One region of the Paenibacillus sp. UMB4589-SE434 genome, then DNA from elsewhere that is predicted to be linked to it. Evidence: riboswitches for the same ligand, from Rfam matches in the RefSeq annotation. Region 1 holds a riboswitch; each other region holds the start of a gene.
What was found. A riboswitch is a leader RNA that binds a small molecule or an ion and turns the genes downstream of it on or off. The one in region 1 is predicted to bind cyclic di-AMP.
Positions count from the first base shown of each region.

Region 2: it holds a riboswitch for cyclic di-AMP, as region 1 does, so the genes downstream of both, QP775_RS24195 (TrkH family potassium uptake protein) here and QP775_RS09490 (hypothetical protein) in region 1, are expected to answer to the same signal.
Region 3: it holds a riboswitch for cyclic di-AMP, as region 1 does, so the genes downstream of both, QP775_RS24570 (C40 family peptidase) here and QP775_RS09490 (hypothetical protein) in region 1, are expected to answer to the same signal.
Region 4: it holds a riboswitch for cyclic di-AMP, as region 1 does, so the genes downstream of both, QP775_RS22575 (hypothetical protein) here and QP775_RS09490 (hypothetical protein) in region 1, are expected to answer to the same signal.

Region 1 is NZ_JASOYK010000001.1:2,258,998-2,262,116, reverse strand. It holds gene QP775_RS09505 (GNAT family N-acetyltransferase) at 1-138, shown strand, start outside; gene QP775_RS09500 (MarR family winged helix-turn-helix transcriptional regulator) at 224-646, shown strand; gene QP775_RS09495 (DUF1796 family putative cysteine peptidase) at 731-1,375, shown strand; gene QP775_RS09490 (hypothetical protein) at 1,484-1,900, opposite strand; cyclic di-AMP (ydaO/yuaA leader) riboswitch at 1,964-2,119, opposite strand; gene QP775_RS09485 (NAD-dependent epimerase/dehydratase family protein) at 2,451-3,119, opposite strand.
Region 2 is NZ_JASOYK010000011.1:41,122-44,240, forward strand. It holds gene QP775_RS24190 (CPBP family intramembrane glutamic endopeptidase) at 1-796, opposite strand, end outside; cyclic di-AMP (ydaO/yuaA leader) riboswitch at 1,024-1,173, shown strand; gene QP775_RS24195 (TrkH family potassium uptake protein) at 1,242-2,600, shown strand; gene QP775_RS24200 (potassium channel family protein) at 2,684-3,119, shown strand, end outside.
Region 3 is NZ_JASOYK010000012.1:33,681-36,799, reverse strand. It holds gene QP775_RS24575 (hypothetical protein) at 1-549, shown strand, start outside; gene QP775_RS24570 (C40 family peptidase) at 1,258-1,731, opposite strand; cyclic di-AMP (ydaO/yuaA leader) riboswitch at 1,736-1,879, opposite strand; gene QP775_RS24565 (carbamoyl transferase) at 2,089-2,904, opposite strand; gene QP775_RS24560 (M1 family metallopeptidase) at 2,910-3,119, opposite strand, start outside.
Region 4 is NZ_JASOYK010000009.1:31,911-35,029, forward strand. It holds gene QP775_RS22570 (CgeB family protein) at 1-1,081, shown strand, start outside; cyclic di-AMP (ydaO/yuaA leader) riboswitch at 1,532-1,765, shown strand; gene QP775_RS22575 (hypothetical protein) at 1,840-2,271, shown strand; cyclic di-AMP (ydaO/yuaA leader) riboswitch at 2,347-2,517, shown strand; gene kdpF (K(+)-transporting ATPase subunit F) at 2,852-2,932, shown strand; gene kdpA (potassium-transporting ATPase subunit KdpA) at 2,976-3,119, shown strand, end outside.

The DNA.
Region 1 (3,119 bases):
GAAGATATTCAACTGTGCGTATCCCATTCTAACAGGGGAGCTCTCTCTTTGTATGAGAAATGCGAGTTTGTAAGGGTACGAGATTACGCACATTACAAATTGAGCATAGATAGTGAGATCATGCCCATCAGCAGGTAAAAGGGATGAACCAAGCGGAAGAGGCACCCCCCATTTTCTAAGCAGAGAACATCATATTATTTATTTGGCTGGAAAGGTGGTTACTATGACTGAACATCTTGCTATTGGACGGCTGATATTACAACTGCGACGATTGGAGCGATATCCGAAGTCTTTCGGAGATCTAAACGATTTATCCCTCAGCGAAGTTCATACTATTGAAGCAATTGGGGAACATGAAGGTGTGGCAATGGGTGAGTTATCTGACCGGCTGTGCGTTACGAAGGGAGCCGTCTCGCAAATGATGGTTCGTTTGGAACGAAAGGAGCTTGTCGTCCGTAATACACATCCGTCAGACGCTCGAATTGTTCTTGTGTCTTTAACAGACAAGGGGCGAATCGCCTATGAAACGCAGGCCAAGATACATGAAGCTATTTATATGGAGTTAAAAGGAGAGTTTACCAGCAGTGAGCTTCGTTCTTTCGAGCGGTGTATGGAACGATTAACACAGACGCTTCGAGACCGTTAATAAAGCAAATGAGACGGAAGTCCGTACCTTTTAGCCAAGCCGTCATACAGTATAGTATACGGATTGAGACAAGAGGTGACGACGATGAAGAGGGAACAATTAGCACGATCTTATCATGCAATATATAGTATGGGGAGAAAATGTTTAGTAGCTATTCAGTTGCATCGACTCGGATTAAGAAAGTTCGGAGGCATGCTAGATTGGAATCGCTCCGTACACCTATCGAACGTTAACTTGTTGCTGCGCAATCGATTCGCAGGATATATGGAACTAGACAACCTTGAATTTACAGGTTATGACCAAGGTGATCGATGTCTTATGTTACGGGATCGTGTATACGATATTTATTCTGTTCATGATTACCCGAAAGACTTCAATTCACCTGAGCATCTGGTATCCTATCCCGAGGTTAAAGCGATGTACGATCGCCGAATACAGCGCTTTTTGGAGAAAACAGCGGTATTACCATGGTTGTTATTTATTCGTATTGATGGGACGTATGAGGAAGTTGTCGAGCTTGAAAGGCAGCTGCGTAGTTATGTCAGACATCAATTTCATATTTTGCTTGTTTTACATGGGGATCATCTTGGAATCGTAGAGATAGATTGGAACTTGGAACATGTGTGTGTTGTTTCTATAGACACAGAGCAGCTGAATGATGAGGTGTGGGACGAACTGCTGGCGAGTGTAGCGTATGAGGAATATGCAGGGCAGCCGGATAAGCCATAGGAAGACGCTGTCATTTAAAATAACAGTTGCAGGACTGCGGCTATGGGCTTCAGTCCTGCTGATGCGTGAATCTGCTAGTAGACATTTTAAAGATTCATTTTTGCTGCTTTAGATGGTTCCGTAATAGGCTTGGCAGTGGGTGATAAGCATGCTTTGCTGCGGACAATAACGATAGGATGAATGCTGCAACAGATTCGCTAGTGCTAGCTCGGTTAACTGTACCTTCTCCTCACACCATGAAGTTCTCATTTGCTCCAACAGCAGCAAAGCACCTATTGCTGATTTGCCCTTTAACCGTTCTAATTGTCGCGCCCAGCGCTGAAGATCAAAATGAGAATCATCAGGCATCAGGGTAACTTTTCCCCAGCCTTGAGCTTCCCCACTTACTACTTTTAAAATAATCATGATCGGCAATGCGGTCCTGCATTGTGTATCAGTTTCAATTGCGGACAAGCGTGACATACTAGCTAATTGATACAATTCAATGCGGTTAATGGTGTGTGCTGATGTATGGATTTCGTCCATCTTCATCCCTCCAGACTTTGTCATGATGCAAATAGGTGGTCTGTAACAAGAGCAGCTATCTGCAAGTCTCTCCTGTAACGCTTACGAGGTTAGCTGACGGATTCGGGCGATGGAGTCGCCCTACCAGTAGAGACTACCGGATTCACCCCAATGTAGGATCGTGGACCCTGAATGGTTCCCCCGCTGCTCTGTAACTAGAGCACTCAGCGATTGAAAGAATGAAGCGATGCTTCATGTTGTCTATCATAGCGCGTGGCAGCAGGGGTGTATAACGATAAAAGACCGATAAGGACGAATTAAAGGTGATTTTGAACGATAGGGGATGGATTATAGCAACGATTGAATATATTTATCCGAATTACGCCGTGCTTGCTGCAGCTATCGATAGGTTGCATATTTCGTGTTCAGCGACGGAAGGCTGCTCGAAGGCATACGAGAAATAAAAAGATGGACGAAGGCATACTGCCGGGAAATTGGATGAGATGTACGCGCGTCAAAAAGCACTTCCGCTGCGCCTGTTCACAGCAGCATACTGAAGTGCTTATCATCCTTATTTATTTATTTGAGCAGCCATGCTGCACAGTTGGTCAGAAGGATATATGTGCGTGCCGCCAAGACCTGAGCTTGCTGCATACAGCATTGCTTCTGCTATGATAGAAGCTTGAATCGGGCGATATTTTAATAGTGGGCCGCGCAGGATAGGCGATAAGAGGGGACTGATGGCAGCTGCAGCTCGCTCTCCGAGTCGGAACTCCTGACGCGCACCTATAATTAGCGAGGGCCGTACAATATGAAGCGCACGTAAGGGAAGTGCTTGCAGTCCAGTTTCCAAATCCCCTTTGACACGACTGTAGAAAAATGCTGACTTCGAGCTGGACCCCATCGCTGTAATGATTGTAAAAGAACGAACCTGTGCCGCAGCTGAAAGCTTCCCAGCTTGCAAGGGATAAATGTAATCTACCTTACGAAATGCTTCCTTTGACTTGGCTTGCTTGATTGTAGTTCCTAAACAGCAGAACACGTCTTCTGCTTGAAATAATGCAGCATACTGGTCCATACGGTCGAAATCTATCGTGTGTACTTCAACATTAGGAAAGGGAACGATGACAGGTCGGCGACTTAACACAATGACACGTTTATAATACGCATGAATTCGTGCCATAAGCTCGCTGCCTACTAACCCTGTCGCACCTAACACTAAGGCGGTATCTTTGGTCAT
Region 2 (3,119 bases), on a different contig from region 1:
TTTGCTCCTGCATAAGCTGTGTATAAGCTTCAGGTAATGTCCAAATGGATTGAGCCTGGCTGATCTTGCCATTTTGCCACCACACAACAACTTCCAGTTTGGCATCGCCGACCTGCCCATTCTTGACAGTATAGCGAATTTCATTCGATAATTGCTCGGATTTGCGGGCAAGCTGTGCAGGTGTGTAGCCAAGCTGTAGTACAGCTTCATCTGAATGGGCTAACATGTAAGCCCGATCTGGATTAGGTTGTTCCACTTCGGATGTAGTGGAGCTATTGTCGGCATCAATGGTATCGGACAACACTTGTTGATAGCCGACGATCTGTCCAGTGCGCATATGGATGTCGATTGTCACGAGCTCACGCTTGTGTTGTAGGGGGGCTTCTTTGTCGAAAAAGACCCGATAAATATCATATGGCGCTGCCTTTTCCCAACGATTATACGCAGTATGCAGCTCATATTTACTTAAGTAGCCAGACAGGAGATCATTGGTATAATATATGGCACCTTTTTTGAATTGAGCGGATGATGGAATGGATGAGCCTTTGCTCGTGTTAGAGAAACTGGGCGTTGCTGAAAATATAGCCGAGGTGTAAGCGACTTCCGCGCGGCGGATAGCTTCATCTTTGGTTAACATAGGAGTAAGCTGCTCTGTATTTGAACTGGACAAAAATGGAATGATAACTTGAATGACTAAGAATAATAAGAATCCCGCAACTGCTGCGCCAATGAGCGCCCTGGATGCACCCTGCCCATATCTTTGGTTGCCAGCAGTAGAATTGTATGTAAATTTCAAGGGAATCCCCCTTCAATCTTAAATTTGAAATACGATAAAGACAGTTGTTCCTTCCCACATTATCGAAATGAACAAGCAACGTCAAGAAAAAGGGCCTTGCGCCGATGTATTACGAGAAAAGAAGTGAATGTAAGCGTTATATAATGATGTTTTCGGGCGTTTTCTCGTGTATTTGCTCCTTTCAAGACTTTGTGAAGAACATAGGAAACGTATATAATCTCGTTATGAATTGAATACAGCCGAGTTTCGTCATGCGACGAAAGCGGGGGAACCGAATTTTGGGGTGAATTTTGAGTGTGCTGCAAGCCACTTGAATAGGGCGACCTTGACGTGCCCGAATCCGTCAGCTAACCTCGTAGGCGTAAACGTCAGGATACCAGCGATAAGCATTGGGGTCTCCAGTGCTTTTTTTCGTGCCATTTTACGTATGAGGTGAAAAGCATCCTTGAAGACTGTTAAGCGTAACAACCTGCGGAGGCTAACCCCTTCACGCACCTTGGTCATTGGATTTGCCTTCATTGTTTTGATTGGCGCACTGTTGCTCATGCTGCCAATATCCAATGCCGACGGCACACCGTTGCCGTTTATCGACGCCTTATTTACAGCTACCTCTGCCACTTGCGTAACAGGTCTTGTGGTTGTTGACACAGGCACACACTTTACGATGTTTGGTCAAATCGTCATTATTAGTTTAATCCAGGTTGGCGGTCTAGGGTTTATGACGATGGCGACGCTGTTTGCTATGGCATTTAAGAAGAGAATTTCATTAAAAGAACGGCTGATCCTCCAGGAATCGCTGAATCAAGGCTCGATGGAAGGTATTGTACGACTAATCCGCAAAGTACTGCTTTATGCTTTTGTCATTGAGGGTTCTGCCGCTGTGCTGTTTACGTTAAGATGGTCGTTCGATCTGCCATTCGGGCAGGCATTGTATTTCGGTATTTTTCATGCCATCTCGTTCTTTAACAACGCAGGTTTTGACTTGTTCGGCCAAGTTAGCGGTCCTTTCTCCAGCTTAACAAGTTACGTAGGGGACCCGATTATTAACTTTGTATCCATGTTTTTGATCGTATCGGGTGGTATTGGTTTTATAGTCATGTCTGATGTGATGGATTTCCGTCGTACACGTCGATTGTCTCTGCATACCAAAGTTGTATTATCCATGACCAGCTTTTTAATTGTGTTTGGAGCTGTTGTCCTATTTATATTTGAGTTTACGAATCCTCATACGTACGGTCAACTGAATGGTTGGCAGAAAATATGGGCATCGTTCTTCCAGTCGGTCAGTCCGCGTACTGCGGGGGCGAATACGGTTGATATTGGTGCTATGAGACAGGCATCTCAGTTCTTTATGGTCATTCTGATGTTTATCGGTGCATCTCCAGGATCAACAGGGGGCGGTATCAAGACGACTACGTTCACGATCTTGATTGGTGCCGTCTTTGCGATGATGCGCGGCAAGGAAGACATCGTTATGTTCCGCTGCCGTCTGGCTAAAGACCGTATTTTCAAAGCAGTTACATTAACCTTGCTGGCACTGGGGCTGGTTCTCTTCGTGTCTATGATATTGTCTACGACAGAAGATCGGCAATTTCTTGCCATCTTGTTCGAGACAACATCGGCATTTGGTACGGTCGGACTCACGATGGGAATCACAACTAGTCTGTCGGATGTAGGGAAATTGTTAATTGCCCTTACGATGTTTGCAGGACGACTCGGACCAATTACGCTTGCGTATGCGCTTGGACCGAAGGCAGAACGTGAATTGTATCGCCACCCGGAAGGTAAAATAACGATAGGTTAAGAGTACGGCGTAAGCATGAGGATTATGTTTAGTTGGAATATATAGATATATAGTAAGCAAGGATGAAGGGGATAACATCTATTATGGACGCTCAGCAGTTTGCGGTAATTGGAATGGGACGCTTCGGTTCCAGTCTGGCAAAAGAATTAATGAAGTTAGGGCATCAGGTTCTTGGTATTGACAAGGATGAAGAAATCATTGACGAACTGAGTTCCGAGATGACCCATGCGGTTGTAGCGGATGCTGCTGATGAAGAAGTGCTGCGTTCCTTGGGCATTCGTAATTTTGATTGCGTCATTGTTGCGATCGGTGATGACATTCAGACTAGTATTTTGATCAGTATCCAGGTGAAGGAGCTTGGGGTCAAGAAAGTGGTGGCCAAAGCGTTAAGCGAGCTGCATGGACGTGTTCTGGAAAGATTGGGCGTAGATCGCGTGATTTACCCAGAGCGGGATATGGGAATAAGGGTGGCGCATCACCTTGTGTCGCCTAATTTGCTCGATTATATTGAATTGTCTA
Region 3 (3,119 bases), on a different contig from region 1:
TCGGCGGTCGCCTGGTCTACAGCTATGATGCTGCTGCTTGCTTCTCCGGCAGCGGCGCAAAGCGAACATGCCGCTGCTGCATTTGCGAAGTCGCCTGAAGCGCGGGTTGTATTTGCATCAGGAGATGACACGGATTCTTCCCGCAAGAGTGAATCACAGGGCGGAGTACTAGCGTTGCTGCCAAGCTCCGCGACTTCGAAAGCAAGCAATTTGTCGGCACAATTAAATAAGAAAGATCACACAGAGAAGAAACAGCTGAACAAGGAGCAGGAACAGCTCCAAAGTCAGATAAAAGAGCTTCGGCAGAAGAAGCTTATATCGATTGCACAGAAATATGGTATTGTTGTCGAAAACAAGACATTTGAGCAAATACGTCATGAATTGCGACAAATAGTTGGACGTAACGGCAAAATGTTCCACGAGAAACATGTCGATAAGCATGCACGGCCTCAACAACACATGAGGGAACAAGTGAAGAAAAAGGTTGTGAATTCGGAGCATTTGAATACTGAACATACAGGGAGCAAGTTAAGGGAACAGCAGCAGTAATGGAGTCACAAGCTACGTGGTACATGAGACATTAAGTTGTCGTGGATTTTGAGGACTTAGGCTGGTAGTCGTGAATAAGATGTAGAGGCATGTTGGAAGAACGCCCAGCATGCCTCTTTGGGTTAAACGCAGTGCGGGGATGTAATGTTATATCCTACATTGTCAAAATCTGAGGATAAGTAGTAAGTAGGGTTTACGAAAGGTGACTCTACAGTGAAATGATATATCACCCTTTTCAAGGCTAGTAGAAACTAGTTGGCACCATCGTTATATGTAATGTGCGTGGCGTGGTGACTAGGAAGTTAGAGAATTAATTATTGCAGGTATATCGATATCACGGTGATGGAGCTAGTTCCTGATTAGGACAACAAGAGAAGAAGCGTGATTCATCTTCAGGTTCACGTGTTAATTATCATATAAGGGTGCTGGACCTGGGAATGGACAGGGAGAATGATGGTTAGCATGCTTCTCTTCAGCTAGATGCCCATATAGCAGTCAGAAGAACAGGGAAACATGGCAAGTGTAAACCCATTTTATACAGATTTATGTTTATAATTGTCGTCTTTTTCCTGTATTAATTTGTGCAGGACCATGGCTTCTTAGTTGGCACGTTTCAGTTTGGCGTGCATACAGTGTATAGAACAGTGCAATATAAAAGCCCGACAGGCTGCATGAGGCAATCCATCGGGCTTTCGGTATAATATTCTATTATTTCTCGTAAGAAGCAAAGCTATCATATTGCTTCGAGCTGAGAATGCGCTTAGCACCAACATAACGCTTCTCATAATAATCCATGCTCAGATCGTCGACACGTGTTCCTTTGCTTGTCGAAGCGTGGGCGAATTGACCGTTGCCTACATAAATGCCGACGTGGGAGATTCCGCTGCCACTAGTATTGAAGAATACCAAGTCTCCAGGGCGTAGTTCGTCTTTTTTTACTTTGTCGCCAACTTCATACTGGGAAGAAGACGAACGAGGCAATTCAACATCGAATTTGTCAAAAACATACTTTACAAATCCAGAGCAGTCAAACCCCTTCGTTGTAGTTCCACCATACTTGTAGTCGATACCCATCAAATCTTGGATAGTGTTGTCCATCTTCGTTGCGGCGAATGCGCTACCTGTTCCGATCGAGAACAGTAAGCTCAGACCGACCACCGCAGTGACCAACTTCTTCTTCAATTGGAAAAGCTCCTTCCGTGCCTGCGAGGTTAGCTGGAGGGTTCGGTTGAAGGTTCCCTATGATCTCTGCATAAGCAAGATCAATTCACCCAGTATTAATGGTTCCCCCGCTTCCCGGATGTGTACGGGAATTTGGCCTATTGGATCACATCAGATTCCGTTACTTCTGATTACAAAATTGCAAGAACTAAGTGTCTTTCATGACAAAGTTGTAACAATCTAAGCCTTATTTTAGCAGACCTTTTTTACTTTGACAAACACTTTTTGTCCGGAAACGCCAAAAAAACGCGCTTAAACCTCGAGAAAAGGCTTAAGTAAGCGTTTTTTTGGCGAAAAAATATTTAGAAAGGCCGAAATTTACGGTTTCCGATGATTCCATGCGTGATAACGGCTAGAAAGACTCCATAATTTCAAAAATGCGCGTAATGCAGGATATGCCTGCTGTAAAATGAGTGCGGTCATGCCGGTCCATAACATGGCAGCGGTTGTCACTAATGTACTGCATACTAGTGAGATAAGCACAAATAGGAGCGACAATCCAATGACAGGCAGAACGTGAACGATGCCGTTTTTTAGTGCATGCAACAGCGACATGTCTGACCCAGCGCCGAATTGCAGAAATAAAAACAAATGATGAAGCAGCCAACCTCCAACCAGCCAAGCGAGACTAACAGGAAGAGCACCAGTTAATAGCATCTGCCAGCTTGGATTAGAAGCAAGTACTTCGGCCAGATAAGGGACGGCCCAATAGGCGGGAGCAAGCATCAAGGCCGTTTCCAGAAGATACAATAAAGCAAAAGGTTTCCACACTGCTGCGATTCCCCTGAAAAAGGTCAATCCCGATTCCGTTCGGTGATTAGCCATTGAATAGCAGATGCCAGCATGAATGATCGGTGTGAGCAGCATCCGTACCGCAATAAAAGCGACTATGATCCAGAGGTACGGTGTATAGGTAGACGTTTTAGTTAATTGGAACTGGGATTCCAATAAGAAGAGTTGTGAACTCATCTCCGTAGGAGCTGGGCTCGGATACCGGCGAAGTATTGGCATGATGACGGAATCCATAAAGCGAAATAATAGAAATCCCCACAATAACTGATATAGAAATAGGATGATCCAGATGTATAAATGGTCTTTCAGCCAGTCCCACCCTGCGCGCATATGCAGCTTCATGTCCATCACCACCCCAATACGTTTGTTATCACTTCCAGCCATTTGACGGCTACCCAATTAACGCGCGTGCGCACCGGTTCTTCAATTTGAGCACGCATATAGTTGTTAATGTGACGATTCTCTACCATGATCGTATAGAGAGGATCGATCATTACCCATGCGAGCGGGGAGGAATGACTGAGCTTATATTGGATGCGGTCGCCTTCCACAGACCA
Region 4 (3,119 bases), on a different contig from region 1:
TGCTCGCAGGCGTGGACGATTACGCGGTCTGCATGAAGGATACCAGGATGGATACCTTCGTGGCCGTGCGGATATGCTGGTGAAGACCATACGCCCGCAAATTCCTCATCGACCTATACATGTCATGTACGTTACCTCAGGCAAGGGCTTCCCATACTCTCCAATTGATGATGCGTTAGTCAGCACGCTTCAGGAGATGGTGGGGAAGGTGACGGTCATCGGGCCGAGAGATGCCGTTGCAGCTTCGGCGGCCTCCTTAAGGCCGGATATTATCATCGCCTTGGATGGCATGGAGCTTCCAATCGGCCAGCTTGATGAACTGCGGGCAGCAGGCATTCGCACAGCCGTATGGCTGACGGACGATCCGTATTATACGGATATGATGTCTGCTATCGTGCCGCATTACAGCGATGTGTTTACGTTAGAAATCAACAGTGTCAGCTATTATCAATCTATTGGCTGTCCCAGTGTTCATTACTTGCCGTTTGCGGTGTATCCAGGCCATTTTTTGCCGAAGACAACACCTACACCGGGGCGCCGCGATGTTTGTTTTATAGGTTCAGCCTACTGGAACAGAGTACGTTTTTTCGAATCGATTATAGATCGAATGATGCAGTATAACGCATACTTTTCAGGCTTGTGGTGGGATCGACTGCCACAGTTTAGCTCCTATACGGGCAAGATTGATCTTGGTCGTTGGATGACTCCGCAAGAAACAGCTGATATGTACAACATGACCAAAATTGTCATCAATATGCACAGATCTCACGATGACGAGACGGTGAACAGCAATTCCAGTCAGATTATTGCCTCCTCTCCGAACCCAAGGACGTTTGAAATTGCTTGCTGCGGCACACTGCAATTGACAGACATTCGCAGTGATCTAGCTAGCTTTTATACCCCTGGTATCGAGATTGTGACCTACCAATCGCCTGATGAGCTGCTTGCAAAGATGGAGCATTATTTGCACCATGAAGGAGAACGGCGTGAGATTGCGCTGCGCGGGCTTGAAAGAACGCTGCGTGAGCATACGTATGCCAATCGGATGAATCAGCTTTTGGGTACTCTTTTTGGCTACTGATGTTCCCGCGGATCCCAAAAAATGACATGAGACAGCCGCTTGAACGTACTCGATTCAGGCGGCTTTAGTGTATGCGCTGATATAGCCATACGAAAAGGCAGTGTAGTCTAAATCCCGCCTATGCATGCCTTATGCAAACGCATCAAAGCGAGCTATGAGCTGTAAATGGAAGCTTGAACAGGACACGAGTAATAGATTAATCATGACAGAAATTTTGCCAAGAAAGCGATTAAATCCATATTGTTATCGAAATTACTTTAAAATGCTACTGTTATCCAATCGAATGAAGATAATTAAAGATATGACGAGTAAATGATAGGATTTTCGATGATTGATTATGATTATATCCAGCATTTGGTCATGCTTGGAACAATATGAACGTTCGAATTGATTTACATACATACATGAAAAGGCGTAAGATTCAGTTCATCGACGACAACAATATCCGTTGCGTCTTCATCGCTGAGTTCCGCCGGAAGGCGGGAGCGGGGGAACCACAATGAGAAGGCAAATCCGTCATAACAACCGATTGCGGCTGAATTAGATTGATTTGCGTTCAGGGGGTGAATCCGGTAAAGGTTATATCCATGCTAAATGTTAGGGGATGTCACTTTGCAACCGGTAGGGCGACTCTTCGATTCCGAACCCGACAGCTAACCTCGTAAGCGTCCGAGGAGAGGCGCGCTAGACCGATTTGCGCATACTGACCAACCTCTACCCGAATGATGAAAGTAACGGACTTCAGGAGGTATGGTGAAATGCAAGACACGGACCGAATCGTTACCGTATTCGCTCCGAACACGATGGGGGCTGACTTTGTCCGCCAACTGCGCGGCGCAGGCTTGCCAGTGGCAGCCATCAGTAACAATGTGAGATGTTCGGCAAGAATGGAGAAACTTGGTGTCAAGCACATTTGGCACGTAAACACATCTCGGACCAAACCAGCCGAGATTCCGTTATTACCAGTTGGACGTATATACGTATTCGAGCAAAGCTTTGCGCTGACTTGTCGTCTGCTGCAGCAATGCCGAGCATGGACGTACGACCCGATTACGGTCATAACTAAGCAGCATTATCCACGTTCCATTTACCGCCTGCTAGGCGCGGATATGGTTGTGTACACGCAGTCGGATCAAGTATCCTTTCTGCTGACCGAATTGATTTACAGCGAGCAGCGTTCAACCGTATAGCTGCACCAGTAACTTATTTACAGCAGGTTCTGGTGCGATCAGTTCGAACGGCTCGACTAATTGATAAGCTTTGGGCAATGCTCATCGCTGAATCCCTGAGAAGGGAACGGGGGACCCAATGTTAGAGCACAGTGCTTCGAAAGTGGAGAAGCTGCTGTGCGAGGGGTGAATCTTGGCCTTTGGCCAGTAGGGCGACTCATGCGCCCGAATCCGTCAGCTAACCTCGTAAGCGTCCATAGAGGCAGCCTTATTTCGTTGTGGCGATTCGCAGCTTGCGTTTTATTTAGCTGCGTGTTTAGAAGCCGCACGGAAAGGGATCCTCTTTCCGTGCGGCTTTTTGTGTTGTCTTTTAACATGCTGCAAGGTAAAGCACCGTCTCTGAAGGGTGAGCACATCTTAGCACCAAGGCTCAAAGGAGGAGTTGGCATATGTTCGATGTCATTATGCTTGTATTAATTGTATTGTTAGGCGTCGTAACGTATGGGGTGCTGTCCTGGTGCTCCACAGAAGTTGATCATTAGTCATGGCTAATGCCATGAACATCGCACGGGCTGACTCGTGCATATAGAGGTGAACAAAGATGATTATCGTGCTTGGCGTACTGGTAGGGGCACTGTTTCTCTATCTGGGATACGCACTTGTAAAGCCAGAGAAATTCTAGGGATACGACTTCCTTGTAAATAGTTGAAAGGTGGAACACAAAAATGACAGGTTTAGGTTGGTTGTCTATTGGCATTACATTACTTATTGTATTGGTGTTGGCACGTCCGGTCGGCATCTATTTATCTCGTGTATTTGATAGCGGTGGAAAGCCGCTGCCGATGGATCGAGTGCTTGGTCCAATTGAC